2 linked regions of the Posidoniimonas corsicana genome follow. The protein of the gene in region 2 interacts with the protein of the main gene of each other region in a pairwise test. Links are inferred from orthologs where the notes say so. Each region holds a gene or a part of one and is shown on either strand. Other genes may lie near its edges.

Region 1 (6,519 bases), 3.4 Mb from region 2 along the record:
AATCGACGCGCTCCTATGCCCCTCCGCCGAAGGTTGCCAGTCAAGATGGACGTGGTAACCTGACACACCGTGGACGCGAGCGAGCGGTTGTGGCCACAACCGCTACCAGCACAATTAGGCCGATTCCGTCATATTTCGCAACTACGAGAGAATGCGTTTGCGCCTACTATTTCAGGCTATAACGCGTATTCGGCATGATTGAGCAGAGTGCTCAGAATCCCTTTTCAGGGCCGTGCTCTACCAACTGAGCTATCTGACCGTATTCACAGAGTGGCGCGAAACGCAACTTACTGTCGGAAGGACATTTTGCCTCCTGCGACGGTTCGCAACGCCGACGTGCGACACAACAAGCCGGAGGCCCAATCGTCTTAGCTCTCCACTCGGAGAGCTCCTAAGTATGCCCCCCAGTCGGGCCTCCATCAAGCCCTCCTAACCCTATTCTCGATTCCCACTTACGACCCACCGACTTTGCTAGGTTAGGCCGCACCGCCAGCGCCCCGCCTGAGTGATGAAGCGGTTGTACGGGACTTTCCGACTAACGCAATTAGGGGCGTGCCTCCGTGACCGAAAACCTCACGCTCGCCGTACGACTCGCACTGCGTCTGCTCCCGCATTCGGACTCGCTCAGCCAGGTCGCCTGCCGGACCAACCGACGCACGCCTGCTCGAACTGAGCCGCCAAATCGCCCCAACTTGTGGAAGCTTGGTGGATGCAGTTCCAACAGGACCTGCCACCCCGTACGAGGCCCGCGGACGCCCTTTCCGGTCCAGACTCCCTAAGTACTATCAGAACGCAAGGCTCTACCTACCCAAGCTGCGATGAGCGGTGGGCTCTTTGCGAATCGCGTTCATGATCGGGCATAGGCGCTATTGAGCCCGGTTTCTACCGGCCCACCTTGGTTGCATGGCGACCACGCTGAAGCGTTTAGGCATAAGTGTACCGCTAGCTCTCCTTAGCTAGTGAAGGTTCGCCGTCGCTACCGACTCGGCATAGCGTTTGCCTCGCTGTACCAACAGTTCACGTTCTAATTCCTTCGTCGCCCATGGCGGAGCGGCGGTGCGTCTTGGCACGTTGCTGCCCCGTCCCAATTCTCAAACTGACAGCAGCGCCCAAAAAGCGTACGCCGCCATCAAGGAACCACCGAGCCTCTCATGCCGGAGCCTGGAGCTGAATCAAACACGCTTGTGCAAAGGAACCGGACGGCCGTTTCTAACCATCCGCCGTTCCCACCGACCAGCATCTTTAACCCCCCCGTTCTCGCAGCACGCGATCACGGCAGCGCTCGGCTGCAGCATGGCGTCGACCGGCTGGTCGCAGACTACCGTGACCGGGGGCACCTCGCGGCCAAGCTCGACCCGCTCGGGCTGTCGGAGCGCGGCGGCGACCTATTCCAGCTAGGTGAGTACGGGCTGAGCACCGACGACGACAGCGAGAGCGTTCTGCTCTCCACCGCTGGCCGCCAGGCGCCCACGAGCGTCCAGCTGGGAGAGCTGCGGCAGCGGCTCACCGATACCTACTGCCAATGGGTAGGCTACGAGTACTCCCACCTGCGCGACGCCGATGCGCGGGCGTGGCTGCAGAATCGGATCGAGAACCAGCAGGGAGCCGACGCCCCGGCGGAGCTTCAGCGGCGGGTCCTCACGCAACTGAGCCGCGCCGTTACTTTCGAGCGATTTGTCCGCAAGAAGTACCTGGGGTCCAAGACTTTCTCCCTCGAAGGCGCCGAGACGCTGATCACGCTGCTCGACCTGGCGCTCGACAACGCGGCGGGCCACGGCGTCGCGGAGGTGGTGATCGGCATGGCCCACCGCGGCCGCCTGAATGTGCTCGCGAACATCGTGGGCAAGCCCCCCGAGGAGATCTTCCGAGAGTTCGAGGACCAGCACCCCGATTGGTGGCGGGGACGTGGCGACGTCAAGTACCACCTCGGCGCGAGCGGCGAGTGGACCGGCTCGAACGGCGCCGACGTGCACATCTCGCTTTGCTTCAACCCGAGCCACCTGGAGTTCATTAACCCGATCGCCTTGGGCCGGATCCGCGCGAAGCAGGATCGCGTAGGCGACGCCGATAGGACACGCGGCGTGACGGTCCTAATCCATGGCGACGCCGGCTTTGCCGGCGAGGGCATCGTGCAGGAGACCCTCAACCTGACCGGGCTCGACGACTACCGCACCGGCGGAACGCTGCACGTGGTTGTCAACAACCAGCTGGGGTTCACCACCGGGCCGTCGGAGGGTCGGTCCACCGAGTACGCCACCGACATCGCCAGGGCGTACGATATCCCGGTCTTCCACGTCAATGGAGACCAACCCCTCGCCGTGGCCAGCGTCGTGCGGCTGGCGATGGAGTTCCGCGCCCGCTTCCAGCGCGACGTTGTCGTCGACCTGTACTGCTACCGCCGCTGGGGGCACAACGAGGCAGACGAGCCAACCTTCACCCAGCCGGTCATGTACGACGCGGTCGAGAGCCGCGACTCGATCTACGACGCGTACCGTGATCGGCTCGTCGAAACCGGCGTTGTGACGCGCGCCGAGGCCGATCAGCACGCCGAGCAGACGCGTGCTGAGCTCGAGGAGCACTACCAGGCTGCTCAGCAGAAGACCGCCCAACCGCACGAGCCTCCCCTCGGCGGCGTTTGGCAGGACTACCGCGGCGGCGCCGCGGATGACGACGAATGCGAAACCGCCGTTGACGCCGGGCAACTGAAGGAGCTGATAGAGAAGATCACGACGTTCCCGGACGGGTTCCACCTGCACCCCAAGCTCCAACGCAGCGTCCAGCAAAGGAAACTCATCGCCGAGCAGGAGGCGCCCGTCGATTGGGCGACCGCAGAATCGCTCGCTATCGCGTCCCTCGCGACCGAAGGGGCGCCGGTGCGGCTGTCGGGGCAAGACTCGGGGCGAGGAACGTTCAGCCATCGCCACGCGCTGCTCCACGACGCGGAGGACGGACGCCGGATCAACATCTTCTCGAACCTCGCCGACCAACAGGGCGAGGTGCAGATCATCAACAGCCCGCTCTGCGAGGGCGCCTCGCTGGGATTCGAGTACGGCTACTCCCTCGACTACCCCGGCGCCCTGGTGGTGTGGGAGGCTCAGTTCGGCGACTTCGCCAATGCCGGACAGGTGATCATTGATCAGTTCATCTCCAGCGCGGAAGACAAGTGGCGGCGGCTAAGCGGCCTGGTGCTGCTGCTGCCGCACGGCTTTGAAGGGCAGGGGCCTGAGCACTCAAGCGCGAGACTCGAACGGTTCCTCACTCTAGCCGCCGAAGACAACATCCAGGTCGCCTGCCCGACCACGCCGGCCCAATACTTCCACCTGCTCCGCCGTCAAGTGGAGCGTCCGTGGCGGAAACCCCTGGTGGTGCTGACCCACAAGAGCCTGCTGCGTCACCCACGCATGGCGTCGAGCCTGGACGAGCTGAGCGGCGGCGGGTTCCGCCCCATCCTGGCCGACGACCGGCCCGCCGCGTCGGAGACGTCCCGGATCCTGATGTCCAGCGGGAAGATGGCCTACGACCTGTTGGAGGCGCGGGAAGAACGCGGGCGTTCCGACGTCGCGATCGTGCGGGTCGAGCAGTTCTACCCGCTCAGCGACGCCCAGCTCGCCGACACGCTCCGCCCATATGAGGACGGCGCCCGCGTGGTTTGGGTTCAGGAGGAGCCCGAGAACATGGGGGCCTGGCCGTACTGGAGGCAGCGGTGCTGTGATCGCATTGCTGACCGATTTCCGTTCTCGTGCGTCTCCCGCGAGAGCTCCGCGAGCCCCGCGACCGGCTCCTCGGCCGCGCACAAAGACGAACAGCAAGAACTAATCGAACAGGCCTTTAACACCTAGATCTGCGATGAGCATTGAACTCAGAATCCCCGAAGTGGGCGAATCGATCCGCGAGGTCCAGATTGGGGCGTGGCTTCACAAGGAAGGCGACTCCGTGCAGGCGGACGAGGGGCTGGTCGAGCTTGAATCCGAGAAGGCATCGCTCGAACTCCCTGCGCCGCGGGCCGGAGTGCTCACTAAGATCCTCAAGCAGGAGGGCGAGTCGGTCGGCGTCGGCGAGGTCGTAGGCTATTTGGAAGAGGGGAGGGAGGACGGAGATAGCGAGCAAGGTCCCAGCGCGACTGAGGGGGAGGAGCGTGACGACCGGGAGGCGGCGCCCGCCAATCATGAAACGGAGAAAGGCGAAGGCCCCAGCGCTGAAGCACCGGCGCCGCCATCCAAGGAGGGGGCGACGGCCAAGGCGTTCGCCACGCCATCGGCGCGTCGCGAGCTGCGTCGGCACGGCCTCGAACTAGAAGACATCGAGGCTTCGGGGCCGCGCATCCGGGGAGAAGATGTTCGGCAGTGGGTGAAGGAGCACGAGAACCACCGGCCGGCTGGAGACGACCGCCCGCGCAACCCGCCCGGCCCAGAGGACCACCGTCCGCTGCAACAGGCCGCCCGAGAGGAGCTCGTGCGGATGAGTCCCATCCGGCGGAGAATTGCCGACCGGCTGGTGCAGGCCCAGCATCAGGCCGCACTGCTGACCACCTTCAACGAGATCGACATGTCCGCGGTGAAGGACCTCCGCAAGGCCCACGGCGAGCGGTTCCAGCACAAGCACGGGGTCAAGCTGGGTTACATGTCCTTCTTCGTCAAAGCGCTTGTGGATGCACTGAAGCTAATCCCCGAACTCAACGCCGAGATCCGCGGCGACGAGATTGCCTACCGCAACTACCACCACATCGGTGTTGCAATCGGGGGCGAGAAGGGGCTCGTCGTCCCAGTGATTCGGCACGCCGAACGGCTCAGCTTCGCCCAGATTGAGCACGCCATCGGCGACTTCGCCAATCGGGCGAATTCGGGGGATCTCTCGCCCGACGAACTCACCGGCGGCACCTTCACCATCTCCAACGGCGGGGTGTACGGCTCGCTGCTGTCGACCCCGATTGTGAACCCGCCCCAGAGCGGGGTGCTCGGCATGCACGCCATCGAGGACCGGCCGATCGCCCGCAACGGCGAGGTGATCATCCGGCCGATGATGTACGTCGCCTTGACCTATGATCACCGCATCGTCGACGGCCGCGAATCGGTCACCTTCCTCCGCCGGATCAAAGAGGCAATCGAGGATCCCGCAAGGATGCTGATCGAAGTGTAGGTCGTTGAGTTCGGATCGATTGCTCCGCCTGCGGCCGTCCTGCGCGTGCCGCCCGTGCCGGTCGGGTATCCATCACAGACGCCTCATTCAAGACTCCCTCTTACGAGGGGCATCTGGCCGCCCACCGGCGCCAACTTGGCGTCGCCCGGGCTCCTGGCCACTCGGCTCATGAAATCGCAACGGGAGTCCGCGCTGGCTAGGGGACTCGCCTTGTGAGCTCCGGGCGTTATCGTACAGCTAGCGCGAGACACCTTCGGTCTGCCAGCTGGTGTGTAGGGTTTTGCCTCTCCGAGCGGCGTATAACACTCCCGCCCCCATCGCATAGTCGAAGTCGGCACTTTCGACTCGGACGGCTCTACCGGGAGCTCAACCACGTCGGTACTCGATGGCTCCGACGTTGTCCTTTATCTAGCAGGCGACTCGACTTCCGCGCCGGCATCGCCTACGTCGACGCCGGCATGGACCTGCAGGGTCTAGTCAACGTTAGCGGGGTCGCCAACCTGCTGGGGACCACCACCTTCCGGTCGACGTCAACAACGGACGTCACCGCGGGGTCTACGCTCGTCGTCTGGGGAGAGACCTACTACGACGGCGGCTTGATTGACGCCTCTGGAATTGTGGAGCAGGCTGGCGACGCCTTTGTCACCGCCGACCAGACGATCTCCACTACCAGCGTGTTCGACTGGGATGGCCCTTTGAACGACTCGTCCTTCACTGTTGAGAACGGCCGCGAGTTCCACCTCACTGCTGGCAGCCTCAACCCGTCGCACAACGTCTACAACGGGTACCTGTCGATCCACGGTGGGCTGCTGAATGTCGACGTGGCCGACGATCAGTGGTTCCTGGCGGACATGCTACGGTTGATCTCCGGCGTCAAGGGCGAGGGAGCCGCCATCAGGGGCGTCGACCTTGACGTAACCGGAGGCGTCGTCGCTCCCGGGCCGTCGACGCACACGATCTTTGCCAAGACGAGGTTCGTAGGGGCCGGGTTGTCCTTCTCGGTGGGCTCGGGCACGACCGTCCGATTCGACGCGTCGGTGGAGTTCAACGACGGCGTCCACAGCGGACTGGACGTTGTCACTATTGCTCAGACGGCTCTGGTCGATGGAGGGGACGTTGCTTCACCCGTGTTCAACATCGAGGCGCCCGCCAAGGCCGAGCTGCGAAGCGGCCGGCTTCGCGCGGGCGAGCTGTCCGCCGATGGCGACTTTACCATGGTCGGCGGCGTCCTGTCTGCCGACGTGTTCCGCGGTGATCTCGTCAACAAATGCGGCGCCATGGGACCCGGGCCAAATCCGCTCGCCACCGGCGATATGGTTGTCGAAGGCGACTATGAACAGAATGACCTAAGCACGCTTGATATCCAGCTCGCCAGTGAAACGG
Region 2 (6,217 bases):
ACCTGCGAGGCGGGCTCCTGCTGGGCGAGCAGGGGGGCGGTGGTGAGGCTCAGGGCTATCGCCAGGGCGATTCGCGGCATCCGCATGACAGGTTGCTCCTGCTTCTAAGTTCTGTTCCGATGGGAAGCCCGGCGAAGCCGGCCCCGGGGCTCGTTTCCGTACGAGCCGCACAGCATAACAGTTCCCCACCGGTCGCTAAACCTTCCGCACATGCCACGCCGCCGCCCGAAGTCCGAACCCCGCCCCGCCAGCAACGCTCGGGCGTCCGCAAACGGGGGGGAGGAAGGGCCGCCCGAACCGCTGCGGATCATCGGCGGGCGGTTCCGTGGCAGCAAGCTGGCGTACGAGGCGCTAACCCAGGACGGGGCGAAGGTGACGCGGCCCATGAAGCACCGCGTCCGCGAGTCGATCTTCAACCTGGTTGGGCTGAGGGCGGGCGGGAAGCACGCGCTGGACCTATTCGCCGGCACCGGCGCGCTGGGACTCGAAGCCCTCAGCCGGGGGGCGGTCCTTGCGACGCTGATCGAGCGGCACATTCCGACCGCTGAGGTGGTGCGTCAGAACATCAATTCGCTGGGGGTGGCGGACGTGTGCGTCCTCAAGACCACCAGCGCGTTCCTGTGGATCCGACGAGACCTCCCTGCTTTCGACACCCAGAACCCCTGGTTAGTGTTCGTAAGCCCTCCGTACAGCTTCTTTGTTGAGCGGACGGATCAGATGCTTGCTATGATCGAAGCCCTGACGCACGCGGCGCCGCCGGAGAGCCTGATCGTGGTCGAGGCGGACGAGCGGTTCGACTTCGGCCTGCTTCCTGGCGGGGTCCGCCCCGATCGCAACTCGCCGGGTTGGGACGTCCGAGAGTACGCGCCGGCGGTCGTCGGCGTGCTGGAGGTGTGACGCTCTTCTCCCGCTAGACTCAAGCATCCTTTTCGACGAGGCGACCATGTTCCGGACCCAGTGCCTGTTGGCGATTGCCGTGATGACCGCAGCGAACCTCTCACCTAACTGCCTGGGCGCCGATCCCAATTACGAAACGCCACTCATCAACGGCGACAGCGGCTTTGAGGAAACGCGTGTTGAGCGTGGTTCGGGCGAGCGGTCCGACCTGTGGATCGGCGGCGTGCGCGACTCGACGCTGCAGGTCTTCCTTCCCGAGGGCAAGCCAACGGCGGCGGTTGTGGTCTGCCCTGGCGGTGGGTACGGGGGGCTTTCGTTCGTCAAAGAGGGGACGTTTATCGCCGAGTGGTTCTGCGAGCGGGGGGTGGCCGCGGCGGTGCTGAAGTACCGCGTGGGCGGAGGCGGCAACCGGCACCCGGCGCCGCTCAACGACGCTCAGGCCGCGCTTCAGCACCTCCGCCAGCAGGCCGGCAAGCACGGCTACCCGGCTGACAAGATTGGTGTGATGGGTTTCTCTGCCGGTGGGCACCTGGCGGCGACCGCCGCGACCCAGTTCGCCGACGGTACGCCTGTGGAAGGGGACTCACCCGTCAGCAGCCGACCAGACTTCGCCGTCTTGGGGTACCCGGTGGTGACAATGGGCCCGGCAACGCACCGCGGGTCGCGCAACAATCTGCTGGGCGAAGTCTCGGACGAGGAGGCCGCGAAAATGTCGGCCGAGCGAAACGTCACCGACCAGACGCCGCCCACGTTTATCTTCCACGCCCAGGACGACCGAGCAGTGCCCGTTGAAAACGCGATCTTGTTCTATCAAGCGTGCACGAAGCACGGCGTGCCGGCCGAGATGCACCTGTTTGAGCGGGGCGGCCACGGATTCGGGATGTGGCGTGACAACGAGCCGGCCAACGCCTGGCCAACGCTGTTAGAGGCCTGGCTCAGGAGCCGTGGGCTGATCGAGTAGCCCTCTGGGGACTACGCTTCGACCTCGTTGTACAGCTCCAGCCACTGCTCCTCGTGACCCTCAAGTTCGGCGGTGAGGGAGGCGAGCCGCTGCTGCAGCTCGGTCGCGGTGGCGGCGTCGGTCGCGGAGAGCATCTGCTCGTTGATCGCCTTCTTCTCGTCGTCCAGCTTTGCGATCTTGCGTTCCAGGCTCTTGAGCTTCTTCTGCGCGTCTCGGTCCGCCCGGCCCTGCGACTTGGCGGGACCCGCGGGGGCGTCGTCCGTGGGGTGGCGGGCCGACTCGTCACGCAGGCCCTGGTCGATCTCCTGCTGAACGCGGTAGACGTAGTCGTCGTAACTGGCGGGGTAGCTTACCACGCGGCCGCCGCCCACCTCGATCACATCGGTCGCGGTGCTGCGCATAAAGTACCGGTCGTGGCTGGTGAAGATCACCGTGCCCTCGTACCGCTTGAGCGCGTCGGACAGGGCTTCGATGGTCTCGACGTCCAGGTGGTTGCCCGGCTCGTCGAGCACCAGGATGTTGTGCTGCTCGAGCAGCAGGCCGGCCAGCACCAGCCGCGCGCGCTCGCCGCCGCTCAGCACCTTGATCTTCTTCTCGGCCAGCTCGCCGGAGAATAAGAAGCTGCCGGCCACGCTCTTGATCTGCAGCGTGGTCGTGCCGGGCGCCGCCTGGTACTCCAGGTACTCGAGCACGCTGAGCTTGGGGTTCAAAGTGGTGTAGACGTGCTGCGCATACACGCCGAGCTGGCAGCCGTGGCCCCAGCGGAGCTCGCCGGACTTGGGCTTGAGCGACTCGCACAGCGTGCGGAGGAAGGTGGTCTTGCCCTGACCGTTGTCGCCGACGATGCCGGTGCGCGTCCCGTGCTCAATCTCCAGCCGGATGTCGTCCGCGACGGTGCGGTCGTCGTAGCCGATCGCCAGGTCCTCCACCCGCACCGCCGGACCCTTGCGGGGCTCGACCCGGGGGAAGCTGAAGTGGACCTTGGCCTCCTCGCCGGCCACCTCGATCATCTCCAGCCGCTCCAGTTGCTTCGCCTTGCTGCGGGCCTGGCTGGCGGTGTTGGCGTTGGCGCGGTTCTCCGCGATGAACTTTTCAAGCTGCTTGCGTTTGGTCGCGGTGGCCGCGTTCTTGCGTTGGTCGTGCTCGCGGCGCTCGTCGAGGTTCTGCAGGTAACCGTCGACGTCGCCCGGGAACATGGTGAGCTCGCCTCGCGATAGCTCCAGGGTGTGGGTGCAGGTCTTGTTCAGGAACGACCGGTCGTGCGACACCACGAGCACACCTGCTTTGAAGTCGCGGAGAAAGTGCTCGAGCAGCATCTGGGTACGGACGTCCAGAAAGTTGGTCGGCTCGTCGAGGACCAGCAGGTTGGGGTCGTGCAGCAGGAGGGCCGCCAGCTTAACGCGGGTCTGCCAGCCGCCGGACAGCTCCCGCACCGGCCGACTGAGCATGTCGTCGGACAGGGCGAAACGCCACGCGACTTGGCCGCACCGCCAGTCGGGCTGCCCGCTGTCACGCATCAAGAAGTCCATCACCGTCTCGCCCGGTTCGAACGGGTCGTGCTGCCGCAGGTAACCGAGCCGCAACTTCTTGGAGCGGACCACCTCACCGGCGTCCAGGTCCTCTTCGCCCAGCAGGATCCGGCACAGAGTTGACTTGCCAGCGCCGTTGCGGCCGATCAGGCCGACCTTCTGGTCGTCCGCCAGGGCGCAGCTTGCCTCGTCGAGCAGGACCTGGTGGCCGTACCGTTTGTGGGCGTTCTGGAGCGAGAGGACGACAGGCATAGCGGATCGAAGCGGAGGAAGCCGGGGTGAGGGGCGGCGGACGGGCTTTAGGCGTCGGCCGGGGGGGCGTCGTTGCTGCGCGGGCGGAGGGCGGCCAGCAACAGGACCACGGTACCCAACAAGCACCCCAGCGCGAACCAGTCGCCGTGGCGGCTGTAGAAGCTCTCCCGTGGATCGAGCGGCACGCTGTCGACGATCACGTCCTCCACCATCCGTTCGCTCACGCGACGCACGCGGCCGGCGCCGTCGATCACCGCCGAGAGGCCGGTGTTGGCGGCGATGACCATCGGCGTGCGGTTCTCGACCGCGCGGAACTGGCCCACCGCGAGGTGGAGGTCGAGCTCCGTTGCGCCCCAGAACCAGGCGTCGTTGGTGATGTTGACCAGCACGTCGGGCCGCTGGCCCTGTTCGCTCAGCGTTGCGACCTGGCGGCGGATGACATGCGGGATGACGGTCTCGTAGCAAATGTTGGGCGCAAGCAGGAACTCTCCCCCGGCGGTCTGGATCGGCATCGCAACCGGCCCCTCGCCTTCGCCCAGGCCGCCAGACATCGGGGTCAGGAAGTACAGCGCCGGCATGTTCTTGGCGAAGGGGATGTACTCACCGAAGGGCACACGGTGGGTCTTGTCGTAGAAGCTGAGCAGTTGGCCGTCCGCGTCCACAAGCACGGCCGTGTTGTAGCCCGTCTGGGCAAACCCCGATTCCTCGTCCTCCGACGCGACCATGTCGAACCTGTCGGCGCCAAGCAGGAACGCCGCGCCCTGCTCCGCCGAGAGCCCGGAGAACCACTGGTCTGCTCCGATGCCGAACCGCCGCAGGGCCTCTGGCAGCTGATCGGTCGGTTTGACTTGGTTGCCAAGCGTCACGACCGGCGCGCGGAACATGCTCTCGGGCCAGATGTAGAGGTCCGGCCGCAACCCGATCTCGGCGGCTTCTTCGGCCGCCTGACGGGTCAGCCGGAGCTGCGCGTCGAGGATGGTTTGGTTGCGGCTGGGGTCGGGGTCCCAGGTGGCGAGCGTGGCGCCCTGGATCAAACCGACGACCGGGCCCGCCGCGGGGTTGGAGGCTTCCAGCAGACGCACCTGACCGTAGTAGAGCACTGCGACCACCGTGGCGGCGGCGGTGGTCGCTGCCGCGAACCGGCGTCCTCTATTGGCGTCCCGCTGGAGCAGCGGCGCCAAGCAGGACGCGGTCAGAGTCAGTACAAACGACACGCCATAGGCCCCGGTCAGGTCGCTGATCTGCATGACGATCGGTGAGCCGGCCTGGGTGTGCGACAGAGCGCCCATCAGGAAGCCCGTGAAGAGGTGCGCCTGCACCCACTCCAGCCCGGCGTACACAAGCGGCGCCGCCACCCAAACCGGCGCTGCTCGGATCGCCCGGCGGGTGAGCGCCACGAACGCCAGCGGGTAGACCGCCAAGTACCCGGCCAGCAGCGGCCACCCGATCGGCGTCAGGGGGTGGGGCAGGCAGATCCAGTAGAGCGTCAGCAGCCAGTACGCCCAGCCTCCCAGCCAGACCTGCACCCAGCCCATGCGGCGCAGCGGTGCGTCGCGCATCGCCAACCAGACCCAGGGCGTGACAGCGAACCACCCGGCCAGCCCGAGCGGCGCCCAGGGCAAGCCGATGAGTCGAGCCGTGCCGGGTTGAGCAAGCCACAGCAGCAGGCTACCGAGCAGCATCGTTGCGAACGGCGAGCGCAGTAGGCGAGCGCCCAACGACAGGCGTCGGGCATCGTCGCTGGAAGGGGCGGGGGTGAGCGTGTCGACGGCGGGCGGCATCCCGAAAGACTACGGGCGGGGCCCGGATTGAACCAGAGCGAATGCCGTCACTGGCCGGATTCCAACGCCTTGGCCACCTCGGCGTCGAGGCGGAAGACCGCTTCGCGAGCCGTCTCCGGCGTCGGCGCCGAGCGGAGCACCTCGACGTACGGCGCCACGAGTTGCGGGTCGAGTCCCGTCCGGGCCGCGGCCCGCTCGATGGCGTTGGCGACGGGGCCGGCAAGCCCGGGGTGCTCGCCGACTAACGCCGCCACGGCGTTGCTCTTAACGGCGACCTCCAGCAGGGCCGCGTGGTCGTCGCCCAGTTTCCGGCCAACCCGCTCTCCCAGGCGGCCGGCGGCGCCCAGCAGCCGAGTCGTTGCTTGCGACGGCGCGCCGCTAGCGTCGACAGCGACCGGTTCGACTCCGAGGGTCTCGGTGAGGGCGTCGGTTTGCCACTTAGGCGGTCGCACGTCCTCGTTGATCATCAGTCCCAGCTTGCTGCCTAGCTGCCAGGCGAGGAGCCGAGTTTTGACGACGTTGTACGCCGGCCGTTTCGGCTCTGGCCGCGGAGGTTCGACCGGGGCGGGAGCCGGCGGGGTCGACGGACCTGGCTCGTTGGTCTGGGTTGGGGGCTCATCGAGAGCCGGCGCCGGGAGCTCGAACGGCGACGCGCTACGTTCATCATCGGACGGCTCTGAGGGCGGATCCTGCGGCTCCGCGGGCTCGGGCGACTCGTCGGCAGGCCGCGCCGGGGTCCACTCGGGCAGCGCGGGAACCGGCGGCGTCTCGGACGGCTCGTTGAGTTCTTGTGCCGG

The links.
Region 1: the proteins of abc-f (region 2) and KOR34_RS02560 interact in binary tests that used the Escherichia coli proteins (3 or more experiments, as listed by UniProt). The link is inferred for Posidoniimonas corsicana from one-to-one orthologs.

What each region holds. Positions count from the first base shown.
Region 1 is NZ_SIHJ01000001.1:706,599-713,117, forward strand. What follows is about bases 800-4,039. They hold KOR34_RS02560 (2-oxoglutarate dehydrogenase E1 component), read left to right. Parts: upstream 800-1,151; coding sequence 1,152-3,839; downstream 3,840-4,039. Other genes in these bases: odhB (2-oxoglutarate dehydrogenase complex dihydrolipoyllysine-residue succinyltransferase), read left to right, coding at 3,847-4,039. Also shown: more of odhB, read left to right, coding at 4,040-5,136; KOR34_RS02570 (hypothetical protein), read left to right, coding at 5,595-6,519. UniProt on the Escherichia coli protein: E1 component of the 2-oxoglutarate dehydrogenase (OGDH) complex which catalyzes the decarboxylation of 2-oxoglutarate, the first step in the conversion of 2-oxoglutarate to succinyl-CoA and CO(2).
Region 2 is NZ_SIHJ01000001.1:4,144,055-4,150,271, reverse strand. Bases 1,255-4,192 are described here. They hold abc-f (ribosomal protection-like ABC-F family protein), read right to left. Parts: upstream 3,640-4,192; coding sequence 1,870-3,639; downstream 1,255-1,869. Other genes in these bases: lnt (apolipoprotein N-acyltransferase), read right to left, coding at 3,687-4,192; KOR34_RS16035 (alpha/beta hydrolase), read left to right, coding at 1,255-1,858. Outside these bases: KOR34_RS26750 (peptidylprolyl isomerase), read right to left, coding at 1-86; KOR34_RS16040 (RsmD family RNA methyltransferase), read left to right, coding at 211-897; more of KOR34_RS16035, read left to right, coding at 944-1,254; more of lnt, read right to left, coding at 4,193-5,321; KOR34_RS16020 (hypothetical protein), read right to left, coding at 5,468-6,217. UniProt on the Escherichia coli protein: Genetic data indicate it may be involved in ribosome assembly or function.